Regions from separate parts of the Nonomuraea sp. NPDC052634 genome, predicted to be linked through region 1. Evidence: riboswitches for the same ligand, from Rfam matches in the RefSeq annotation. Region 1 holds a riboswitch; the other holds the start of a gene.

The links. A riboswitch is a leader RNA that binds a small molecule or an ion and turns the genes downstream of it on or off. The one in region 1 is predicted to bind S-adenosylmethionine.
Region 2: another riboswitch for S-adenosylmethionine. It lies ahead of thrC (threonine synthase); the one in region 1 lies ahead of AB0K67_RS23840 (aminotransferase class V-fold PLP-dependent enzyme).

Annotation. Positions count from the first base shown of each region.
Region 1 covers NZ_JBFATY010000005.1:305,862-311,043, forward strand. Annotated here, with positions in the region: gene AB0K67_RS23830 (cytochrome P450) at 1-1,048, opposite strand, end outside; gene AB0K67_RS23835 (TerC family protein) at 1,048-1,794, opposite strand; SAM riboswitch class IV at 1,907-2,022, shown strand; gene AB0K67_RS23840 (aminotransferase class V-fold PLP-dependent enzyme) at 2,152-3,363, shown strand; gene AB0K67_RS23845 (DoxX family protein) at 3,553-4,233, opposite strand; gene AB0K67_RS23850 (NADH-quinone oxidoreductase subunit D) at 4,355-5,182, shown strand, end outside.
Region 2 covers NZ_JBFATY010000011.1:207,709-212,890, reverse strand. Annotated here, with positions in the region: gene AB0K67_RS34040 (hypothetical protein) at 1-477, shown strand, start outside; gene AB0K67_RS34035 (trehalose-6-phosphate synthase) at 492-1,916, opposite strand; gene AB0K67_RS34030 (RNA polymerase sigma factor) at 1,948-2,502, shown strand; SAM riboswitch class I at 2,582-2,725, shown strand; gene thrC (threonine synthase) at 2,739-3,971, shown strand; gene AB0K67_RS34020 (MoaD/ThiS family protein) at 3,997-4,272, shown strand; gene AB0K67_RS34015 (cold-shock protein) at 4,515-4,715, shown strand; gene groL (chaperonin GroEL) at 5,066-5,182, shown strand, end outside.

The DNA.
Region 1 (5,182 bases):
CGCCCAGGCAGAAGTGGATGCCGGCCCCGAACGAGATGTGCGGGTTGTCGGCGCGCCCCACGTCGAGCCGGTCAGGGTCGTCGAACACCTCGGGGTCGCGGTTGGCCGAGCCGAACAGCAGGGCCACCTCGGAGCCGCGCGGGATGCGTACGCCGTGCACCTCGATGTCCTCGAGCACCCACCGCTCGAACATCTGCAACGGCGTGTCCCACCGCAGCAGCTCCTCGACGGCGGTGGGCAGCAGCGAGCGATCGGCCCGCAGCCTGGCCAGCTCGCCGGGGTTGCGGAACAGCGACCACCAGCCGTTGCCCGTGACGTTCACGGTGGCCTCGTGACCGGCGTTGAGCAGCAGCACGCAGGTGCCGACCAGCTCGTCCTCGGTCAGCTCGTCGATCTGGGTGAGCGCGCTGATGAGGTCGTCGCCGGGAGCGGCGCGGCGCTCGGCGGCCAGGGCCTTGAGGTAGTCGGCGAACTCCGACGCCGCGCGTACGGCGGTGTGCTGGGCCTCCAGGGTGGGGTTGAGCTCGTACATGCCGCAGATGTCGGCCGACCAGGGGCGCAGCAGGTGGCGGTCGCTCTCGGGGATGCCGAGCATCTCCGCGATGACGGTGACCGGCAGCGGCTCGGCGACCTCGGCGATGAGGTCGCCGCCGCCCTTCTCCACGTACGCGTCCACCAGCTCACGCGCGATGGATCTGACGCGGGGCCGCAGCGACTCGACCATGCGCGGCGTGAACGCCTTGGAGACCAACCGGCGCAGCCTCGTGTGCACCGGCGGTTCCACGTCGAGCATGCCCGCCCTGATCACGCGCCAGAACGGCTCCTGGAACTCCGGCTCCGGCGGCCTGCCGAACTCCTCGTGGGTCGCCACGTGCAGGTACGAGCGGCCCAGCCGGCGGTCTCTGAGCAGCGCGTTCACGTCGGCGTGCCGCGCGATGAGCCACTGATTGGTCGGCTCGAAGTACGTCACGGGCGACTCGCGCCGCAACTCGTCGTAGACCCCGTAGGGGTGCGCTACGAAATCCGGATTCCAAGGATCAAAGCCCACTATTTCATCTTAGGAGTGACCTGCTCCTTCTTCGCGTGCCTGCTCCGTACCCGGATGTTGAGCAGCTCCACCACGACAGAGAACGCCATCGCGAAGTAAATGTAACCCTTCGGGATGTGCTGGTCGAGACCCTCGGCGACGAGCATCACGCCGATGAGCACCAGGAACGCCAGCGCCAGCATCTTGATCGTGGGGTGGCTGTCGACGAACCGGCTGATCGGCCCGGACGCGAAGAGCATCACGGCCACCGCCACGATGACGGCCGCGATCATCACGCCCAGCTCGTCGACCATGCCGACCGCAGTGATCACCGAGTCGAGCGAGAAGACGATGTCCAGCACCATGATCTGCAGGATCACGGAGGCGAACGAGGTGGCCGCGACCTTCTTGCCGCCCTCCTCCTCGTGCGGTGCCTCCATGTTGTGGTGGATCTCGGTGACGCTCTTGCCGAGCAGGAACAGGCCACCGAGCAGCAGGATCAGGTCGCGTCCGGAGATCTCATGGCCGAAGACGGCGAACAGCGGATCGGTGAGCCGCACCACCCACGACAGGCCGAGCAGCAGGAGCAACCGGCTCACCAGGGCCGCGCCGAGGCCGAGCACCCGGGCGCGGTCGCGCCGCTCGGGCGGCAGCTTCCCGGCGAGGATGGAGATGAAGATGATGTTGTCGATCCCCAGCACGATCTCCAGGGCGACCAGGGTTAAGAAGCCGATCCAGATCTGCGGGTCGGCCACCCAGTCGAGCATCGGGTACCTCCATGACTCGGGTGCTGTCGGATATCCGGTAGCAACGAGTCGGAGGTCACATAAGTTCGCCCTTGCGATTTCTGCCGGGCCGTCGGTTATAGTTCAGCCCGTAGGTCATGAGCGCCAGCGTCAAGCCCCGGCTAGCTGGCCGGCAACCCTCGCGTCCGCGGCGGGGTGCCCCGGGTGAAGACCTGGTCCGTCACGAGGTGTGGCGGGCAAGCGCGGGCTCCGTGGCTGCTTCCAGGGGCCCGATGGTCCCGAAGGAGGTTTGCCGTGTCCACTCTGACGATCTTCAACTCCGGCCGCGCCGCCACCGCTGAGGAGAGCTCCGCCACCGCCACGCAGCAGCGCCGGCCGATCCCCGCCGTCCTGGGCGCCGACCTCGAGGTGCCGGTCAAGGGCGGCCGCCTGGTCGGATACGCCAACCTCGACTACGCCGCCAGCGCCCCCTGTCTCGAGCCGGTCAGCGCCGCCGTCACCGCCGCGCTTCCGGCTTACTCCAGCGTCCACCGCGGCGCGGGCTACGCATCGCAGCTCACCACCGCCCGCTACGAGCAGGCCCGCCACACCGTACGCGCCTTCGTCGGCGCCCGCCCCGACGACGCGGTGATCTTCACCCGCAACACCACCGACGCCACGAACCTGCTGGCCGGCTGCCTGCCCGAGGGCTGCACCACGGTCGTCTTCGACACCGAGCACCACGCCTCGCTCCTGCCCTGGCCGAACGCCGTCCGGCTGGCGCCGCCCGCCTTCCCCGGCGAGGCGGTCCGCGCCGCCGACGAGACGCTGGCCGCCATCGACGGGCCCAAGCTGCTCGTCGTCACCGCCGCATCCAACGTCACCGGCGAGCTGTGGCCCATCGCGGCCCTGGCCCACATCGCGCACCGGCACGGCGCGCGGATCTTCGTGGACGCGGCGCAGTACGTACCGCACAGGAAGCTCAACCTCACCGCGCTCGACCTCGACTACATCGCCTTCTCAGGCCACAAGCTGTACGCGCCGTTCGGCGCGGGCGCGCTGGTCGGGCGGCGGGACTGGCTGGCCGCTGGCGAGCCGTACCTGAAGGGCGGCGGCGCGGTGCGCTCGGTCGGCGAGAGCGTCGAGTGGCACGACGACCCCGAGCCGCGCCACGAGGCCGGCACCCCCAACGTGCTGGGCGCCATCGCGCTGGCCGCGGCCTGCGACGCGCTGACCGCGACCGGCTGGACGGAGCTGGTCGGCGAGGAGGAGCGGCTGCTCGCCCGGCTGCGCGCCGGGCTGGCCTCGATCGACGGGGTGCGCGAGCTGTCGCTGTGGGGCCCCGACCACCCCCGGGTCGGCATCGTGTCGTTCACCGTGGACGGCTACTCGGCGCGGGAGGTGGCCGAGGTGCTGTCCGGCGAGTACGGCATCGGGGTGCGCGACGGGAAGTTCTGCGCGCACCCGTTCGTCCGCCACCTGCTGGGCGCCTCCGACGGGGGCTGCGAGGACGGCACCGCCTCCGCCGTACGGGCCTCGATCGGCATCGGCACCACGCAGGAGCACGTGGACCGGCTCGTGTCGGCCCTGCGCGACCTGGTCTCCCGCTGACCGTGCGCCCGGGTTCTCGGGCGCTCATTCCGGACGTGAGCCCGCAGACGCGCAGACCGGAAGCGCGGCTCGGCGGCCACCGGGTCAGCGGGTCGCCGGGTCGGTAGTTCGCCGGGTCAGGCGGTTCGGCAGGTCAGCGGGTCGCCGGGTCGCCGGGTCGGCAGGTCGGCAGGTCGGCGGTTCGGCGAGTCAGCGGTTCGGCGGCTTGCGGTGCTGGGGCGGCTCGTCGGCGACCAGGGAGTCGATCTCCCGCATGTCGTCGTCGCTGAGCCGGCTCGCCCGGTCCTGCCGGGACCCACCAGGCTCGTGGTGGGGCGCCGTCTGCTGCCGAGGCACCTCCGGCTGCTCGGTGGTGGCGGACCTGGCGGGCGTGGTCGGCCCGCCCGCGCCATAGCCCGCAGAGGTGGCGCCGCTCCGGCCCGTCTGCTGGGACGCCAAGTCCTCGTCCGCGCGTTCGTGCCGCTTGCGCCACATGCGGCCGAAGATGCCGTCGATGCCGATGCGCCCGCCGCCCAGCGCGACGAACAGCAGGCAGAGCGCGGCGAGCGCCCCCGCGAGCTCCCAGCCGCCTTCGTCCACGAAGAGGCCCTTGCCCGAGTGCGCGAAGACGACCGCGCCGATCATGTTGATCAGCAGCAGCAGCGCCACCGGCCGGACCAACGCCCCGAGGATGAGCAGCACCCCACCGATGAGCTCGACGACCATGGCGTAGCCCGCGGCAAGCTCGGGCATCGGGATGCCCATCTCGCCGAATCCCGCCGCGATCGCGGCGTGCCCGCCCTGCCACTTCTGCCATCCGTGCGCGACGAAGATCACGCCGGTCACGATGCGCGCGATCAGGGCCGCGATATCGAAGAGAACTCTCTTCATGGTCCTTCTCCCCCCGTTCCAGCTATTCCTCCCCGTGTCCGCCTACGGGATGCCATCGCATACCATCTCTTGACCAACCCCCCTGCTGGATCACCGGTGACGACGGTGGGAGCATGGCCGTATGACGGAACGTGTGGTCGGAATCGGCGCGGGAGCTAAAGAGCTGGCCACCGAGGACATGATCCTCAACATCGGTCCGCAGCACCCGTCCACCCACGGCGTGCTGCGGCTGCGGCTGACGCTCGACGGCGAGCGCATCACCGCCGCCGAGCCGATCGTCGGCTACATGCACCGCGGCGCGGAGAAGCTGTTCGAGGTGCGCGACTACCGTCAGATCATCATGCTCGCCAACCGGCACGACTGGCTGTCGGGCTTCGCGAACGAGCTGGGCGTGGTCATCGCCGCCGAACGCATGCTCGGCATGGAGCCGCCCGTGCGCGCCGTCTGGGCCCGTACGCTGCTGGCCGAGCTCAACCGCGTGCTCAACCACCTGATGTTCCTCGGCTCCTACCCGCTGGAGCTGGGCGCGATGACGCCGCTGTTCTACGCGTTCAACGAGCGTGAGCGCATCCAGGCGGTCATGGAGGAGATCTCCGGCGGGCGCATGCACTACATGTTCAACCGGGTCGGCGGCCTGAAGGAGGACCTGCCGCTGGGCTGGCTGGATCGGGTGTCGGCGGCCGTCGCCGAGACCCGCCGCCGGGTGCCGGACATCGAGAACCTCATCCTGCACAACGAGATCTTCATCGCCCGTACCAAGGGGGTGGGGGTGCTGACGCGCGAGCAGATCATGCAGTACGGCGTCAGCGGCCCCATCGCCCGCGCCTCCGGAGTGGACTTCGACCTGCGGCGCGACGATCCGTACCTGGCCTATGGCGAGCTGCCGGTGAAGGTCGTCACGCGCGGCGCGGGCGACTGCCACGCGCGCTTCGAGGTGCTGTTCGACCAG
Region 2 (5,182 bases), on a different contig from region 1:
GGCGGGCTCACGCTCCGGCTTCCGGCCGAGTGGAGGGTGTACGAGGTCCGCTCCGACTGGACCCGCGTGGTCACCGGCAGGTGCGCCAAGCCGAAGGGGAGCTACTTCACTCCGGGATGCGACGGGTTCTGGATCCTCGGCCCCAAGGCGATCAAGGTGGGGCACGAGAGCTTCAACCCCTACACCGGCAAGACGCCCTTCTACCCCGCGACCGACGTGCAGCTCTGCCCGGCCGACCGCAAGTGGGGCCTGTCCTTCGCCTCGGCGAAGCCGAGGGTGCAGGGGCTGCGCCAGGTCGGCCCGGGGCACAAGGCGGCCTACCGCGAGTGGGCGGTCGTCTGCCGCTCCACCACGGGCAAGGTCAAATCCCGCCTCACCCAGCGCGAGTGGTACCTGCCCCAGACCCGGATCCTGGTCGTGGACCAGTGGAACACGCCGGGCCTTTCCGGCGTGCTGGCGCGCGCCCGGTGGCGCTGAGCACGGCGATGATCTCAGGCCAGGGCTTCGAGCTGGGCGGCGAGCCACTTCTGCGGCGGCAGCGCGGTCGCGGCCGCGCGCAGCCTGTCGCGGCGCATGCGCCGCTCGTCCTCCGGCATCATCAGCGCCTGGTGCAGGGCGGCGGCGGTCCCGCTGATGTCGTACGGGTTCACCATGAGCGCGTGCGGGCCCAGCTCGGCCGCCGCCCCCGCCTCCCGCGACAGCACGAGCGCGCAGCGCGGCGACAGCACGGGGCCCTCCTTGGCCACCAGGTTCATGCCGTCGCGGATGGGGTTGACCAGCAGCACGTCGGCCAGCCGGTAGGCCGCCAGCGAGCGCGGGTAGTCGTCGTCGACGTTGAGTATCAGCGGGTCCCAGTCCTCGGTGGCGTACTCGTCCTCGATCTCCTGGGCGCAGCGCTGCACCGAGGCGGTGTACTCGCGATATTCGGGCAGGTCGTGCCTGCTGGGGTAGGCGAAGGCGAGGTGCACCACGCGGCCGTGCCACTCGGGGTGTGCGGCGAGGAACTCGCGGTAGGCGATGAGCCCGCGCACGATGTTCTTCGACAGCTCGGTGCGGTCGATGCGGACGATCAGCTTGCGCTCGCCGACCTGCTCCCTGAGCGCGGCCATGTGCGACTCGACGTCGGGCTCGCTGGCCCGCTCCCACAGCGCCGCGCCGTCCACGCCCAGGCTGTGGACGCCGATGCGGGTGGTCCTGCCCGCGTGGGTGACGCTGCGGCCGACCCGGTCGGCCTCGGCGCCGAGCAGCCGCTCGCAGCAGTCCATGAACGCCTGCGCCCACCGGTCGGTGAGGAACCCGGCGTGGTCGGCGCCGAGGATGCCTTCGAGCACCTCTCTGGCGACGTCGTCGGGCAGCAGGGAGAAGTACTCGGGCGGTGCCCAGGGGGTGTGGCTGAAATGGGCGATGCGCAGGTCCGGCCGTTCGGCCCTGAGCATGGCCGGCGTCAGCGTAAGGTGGTAGTCCTGCACCATCACGCGCGCGCCGTGCCCGGCCTCTTCGGCGAGCGCCAGCGCGAAGGCGCCGTTGTAGTCGCGGTAGGACTCCCACTCGCGCTCGAAACGGGTGCCGAAATTGGGCGAGTTGGGGATGTCGTAGAGCAGATGGTTGACGAACCACAGGGTCGAGTTGGCCACCGCGTTGTAGGCGCGGTGGAAGGTGGCGGGCGCGATGTCCAGCATGCGCATCGGGCCCGTGTCGTAGCCGGCGTGGTCGATGCGGCCGCCGCCGGCCAGGCGTACGGCGCTGCGGTCGCCGTCGGACAGCGCGGCGCAGACCCACAGCACGCCGTCGCCCTTGGCCACGCCCGACAGCCCGGAGACGAGACCGCCTCCGCCGCGCTTCATGGTGAGTTCGCCGTCGTCGGAGACGGTGAAGGAGACCGGCCCCCTGTTGGAGGCCAACAGCACGCTGTTCATCCAGGCTCCTTTCGATCATAGGATCCCAGCTATGGCGCTTGATGAGCTAACCGAGGAACTCGCTCGCTCAGCCGCCGCCGGAGACCATCGCGCACTCGGTGAGCTCCTGGCGCGGATAGAGCCCGATGTGATGCGGCATTGCGCCCGAATCCTGCCTTATCACCAGGACGCGGAGGAGGCCTCGCAAGATACGTTGCTGGCCGTCGCGCGCAATATCAGCCGTTTCGAGGGGCGGGCCAGGTTCAGTACGTGGCTGCACATCGTGACGGCCAACTGCGCCCGCACGACGTACCGGTCGCTCAAGCGTCGGGCGGCCGAGCAGAGCTCGGACGAGCTGCCCGTGCAGAAGCCCGACGTGCGGCGGGTCAGCGTGATCGCGGGCTCGCGGCTCGACCTGCTCGACGCCATGGAGGCGCTGGAGGCCGACAAGCCCGATCTCGCGCAGGCGCTGGTGCTGCGCGACATCGTCCAGCTCGATTACAACGAGGTGGCCGAGCAGCTCGGCATCCCGCTGGGCACCGCGAAGTCCCGCATCCACCAGGCCCGCAAATACGTGCAGAGCGTGCTGGGAGAGGACTACCGATGAGACCACCCGTCTCACATCTTGAGACGGGTGGTAATTTCGTCCACTTCAGCGGGTAGAGTCCAATTCAACAACTTCATACAGCTCATCCAGAGGGGTGGAGGGACCGGCCCTGTGAAGCCCCGGCAACCCTCCCGGCTTTCGAGACTCGCGACCTGGCGAGGCCGACCGGGACAAGGTGCCAATTCCGGTTCGCGGTCAAGGTGGCCGCGGGCGAAGATGAGGGAAGGCCTCGCTTCATGTCGCTTGACTTTGGTCCTGCCGTCGGTCTGTCCTGCCGCGAGTGCGGCGCTCGTTACCCGCTGGGTCCCAGCTTCGCCTGTCTGGAGTGTTTCGGGCCGCTTGAGGCGGCCTACGACTTCGGCGAAGTGACCCGCGAACAGATCGAATCGGGTCCCGCCAACATCTGGCGTTACCGGGCGCTGCTTCCGGTGCCGGCCGACGTGACCGAAAAGCCGAATATGAACCCCGGCTGGACGAAATTGGTCAAGGCCGGAAACCTCGGTCGAACGCTCGGAATCAAGTCCCTTTACGTGAAGGACGACTCGGGCAACCCCACCCACTCGTTCAAAGACCGGGTCGTCGCCATGGCCGTGGAAGCGGCCAGGAACTTCGGATTCCACACCCTTTCCTGCTCCTCCACCGGCAACCTCGCGGGCGCGGTCACCGCCGCCGCGGCGCGCGCCGGGCTGGAGGCGTGCGTGTTCATCCCGGCCAACCTGGAGCAGGCGAAAATCGCCATGGCGCGGGTCTTCGGCGGCAAGCTCATCGGCATCGAGGGCACGTACGACGACGTCAACCGGTTCTGCTCGGAGCTCATCGGCGACCCGCTCGGCGACAAGTGGGGCTTCGTCAACGTCAACCTGCGGCCCTACTACGCGGAGGGCTCCAAGACGCTCGCGTACGAGATCGCCGAGCAGCTCGGCTGGCGGCTGCCCGAGCAGATCATCATCCCCATCGCCTCCGGCTCCCAGCTCACGAAGATCGACAAGGGCTTCCAGGAGCTCATCAAGCTGGGGCTCGTCGAGGACACGCCGTACAAGATCTTCGGCGCGCAGGCGGCCGGGTGCTCGCCGGTGTCCACCGCGTTCAAGGCGGGCCACGACGTCGTGCGGCCGGTCAAGCCCGACACCATCGCCAAGTCGCTGGCCATCGGCAACCCGGCCGACGGGCCGTACGTGCTGGACATCGCCCGGCGCACCGGCGGGGCCGTCGAGGACGTCACCGACGAGGAGATCGTGGCCGCCATCAAGCTGCTGGCCTCGACGGAGGGCGTCTTCGCCGAGACCGCGGGCGGCGTCACGGTGGGCGTGCTGAAGAAGCTCACCGAGAACGGCGTGCTCGACCCCGAGGCCCTGACCGTGGTGCTCAACACCGGTGACGGGCTCAAGACGCTCGACGCGATCAGCGACGACGCCGTACCCACGGCCGTGATCCGGCCCTCCCTCGACGCGTTCCGCGCGACTGTCTGATCAATCAGGAAAGGCGACTATAACCATGAGCGTTTCTGTGCGGATTCCCACCATTCTGCGCACATACACCGGGGGCAACGCCGAGGTCAGTGGCGAGGGCGCGACTCTTCGTGACGTGCTCACCAAGCTCGACGCGGACTACCCGGGCATCGGCGCCAGAATTCTGGATGAATCGGGCAAGATTCGTCGTTTTGTCAACGTTTACGTGGGAGAAGAGGACGTCCGATTCGCCCAGGGGCTCGACACTCCGGCCCCCGACGGCGTTCAGATCTCCATCATCCCGGCCGTCGCCGGCGGCTGAGTGTCGAGGATCACATCCTGAAGGCGCCCCTAGTGGGCGCCTTCTCCTTTTCCAGGCCCAATTCAACGTTGAACGACCTTCGGATGGGTGAAATAGGCTGTTTGCAGATTGACTCTGTTGCCAAACCCCTTGCCACAGGTATGGTCGAGGCGATCGTCCGGCTGATTTTCCGTTAAGTCGGGCGATTACAGGTCTCGCGGAGGAATGGGCGAGATCTGGTAGACCAGTAAGAGGAGTCGGAAGTGGCGCAGGGCACCGTCAAGTGGTTCAACGCGGACAAGGGCTACGGCTTCATCGCGGTAGACGGTGGTAAGGATGTATTCGTCCATTACTCAGCGATCCTGATGGACGGGTACCGATCTCTCGAGCAGGGACAGCGCGTCGAGTTCGAGATCACGCAGGGCCAGAAGGGACCGCAGGCGGAGTCCGTCCGCACTGTCTGATCCACGACCTGGTACGCACCGGGTGGGTTCGCACGGCAGCGCAGTCCGTGCGAGCCCTCATCACTCTTTCGTCGACTCGCGTACGGTGGGCCGCCCGGCGGCTCGCCGTACCGGCGCATATGAGCGCAGACCAGCAAAAGGCCGTTGACCTGGGAGAAAGCAGGGAGAGCAGGGGCGTTCGCTTGCACTCGGCAGGGTAGAGTGCTAAACAGTTCGTTGGCACTCTGTGCAGTAGAGTGCCAACACCGGATCGGGACGATGGGGTCTGCCGAAGGAGATGCTGACCCATGCCGTCGCGGGCGTCGGCTCGGTCCACGACAAGCCACCCTGCAACTGGGAGGTCTAGCCTTATGGCAGCCAAGATGATCGCGTTTGACGAGGACGCCCGGCGCGGTCTCGAGCGCGGTATGAACCAGCTCGCCGACGCCGTGAAGGTGACCCTGGGCCCGAAGGGCCGCAACGTCGTG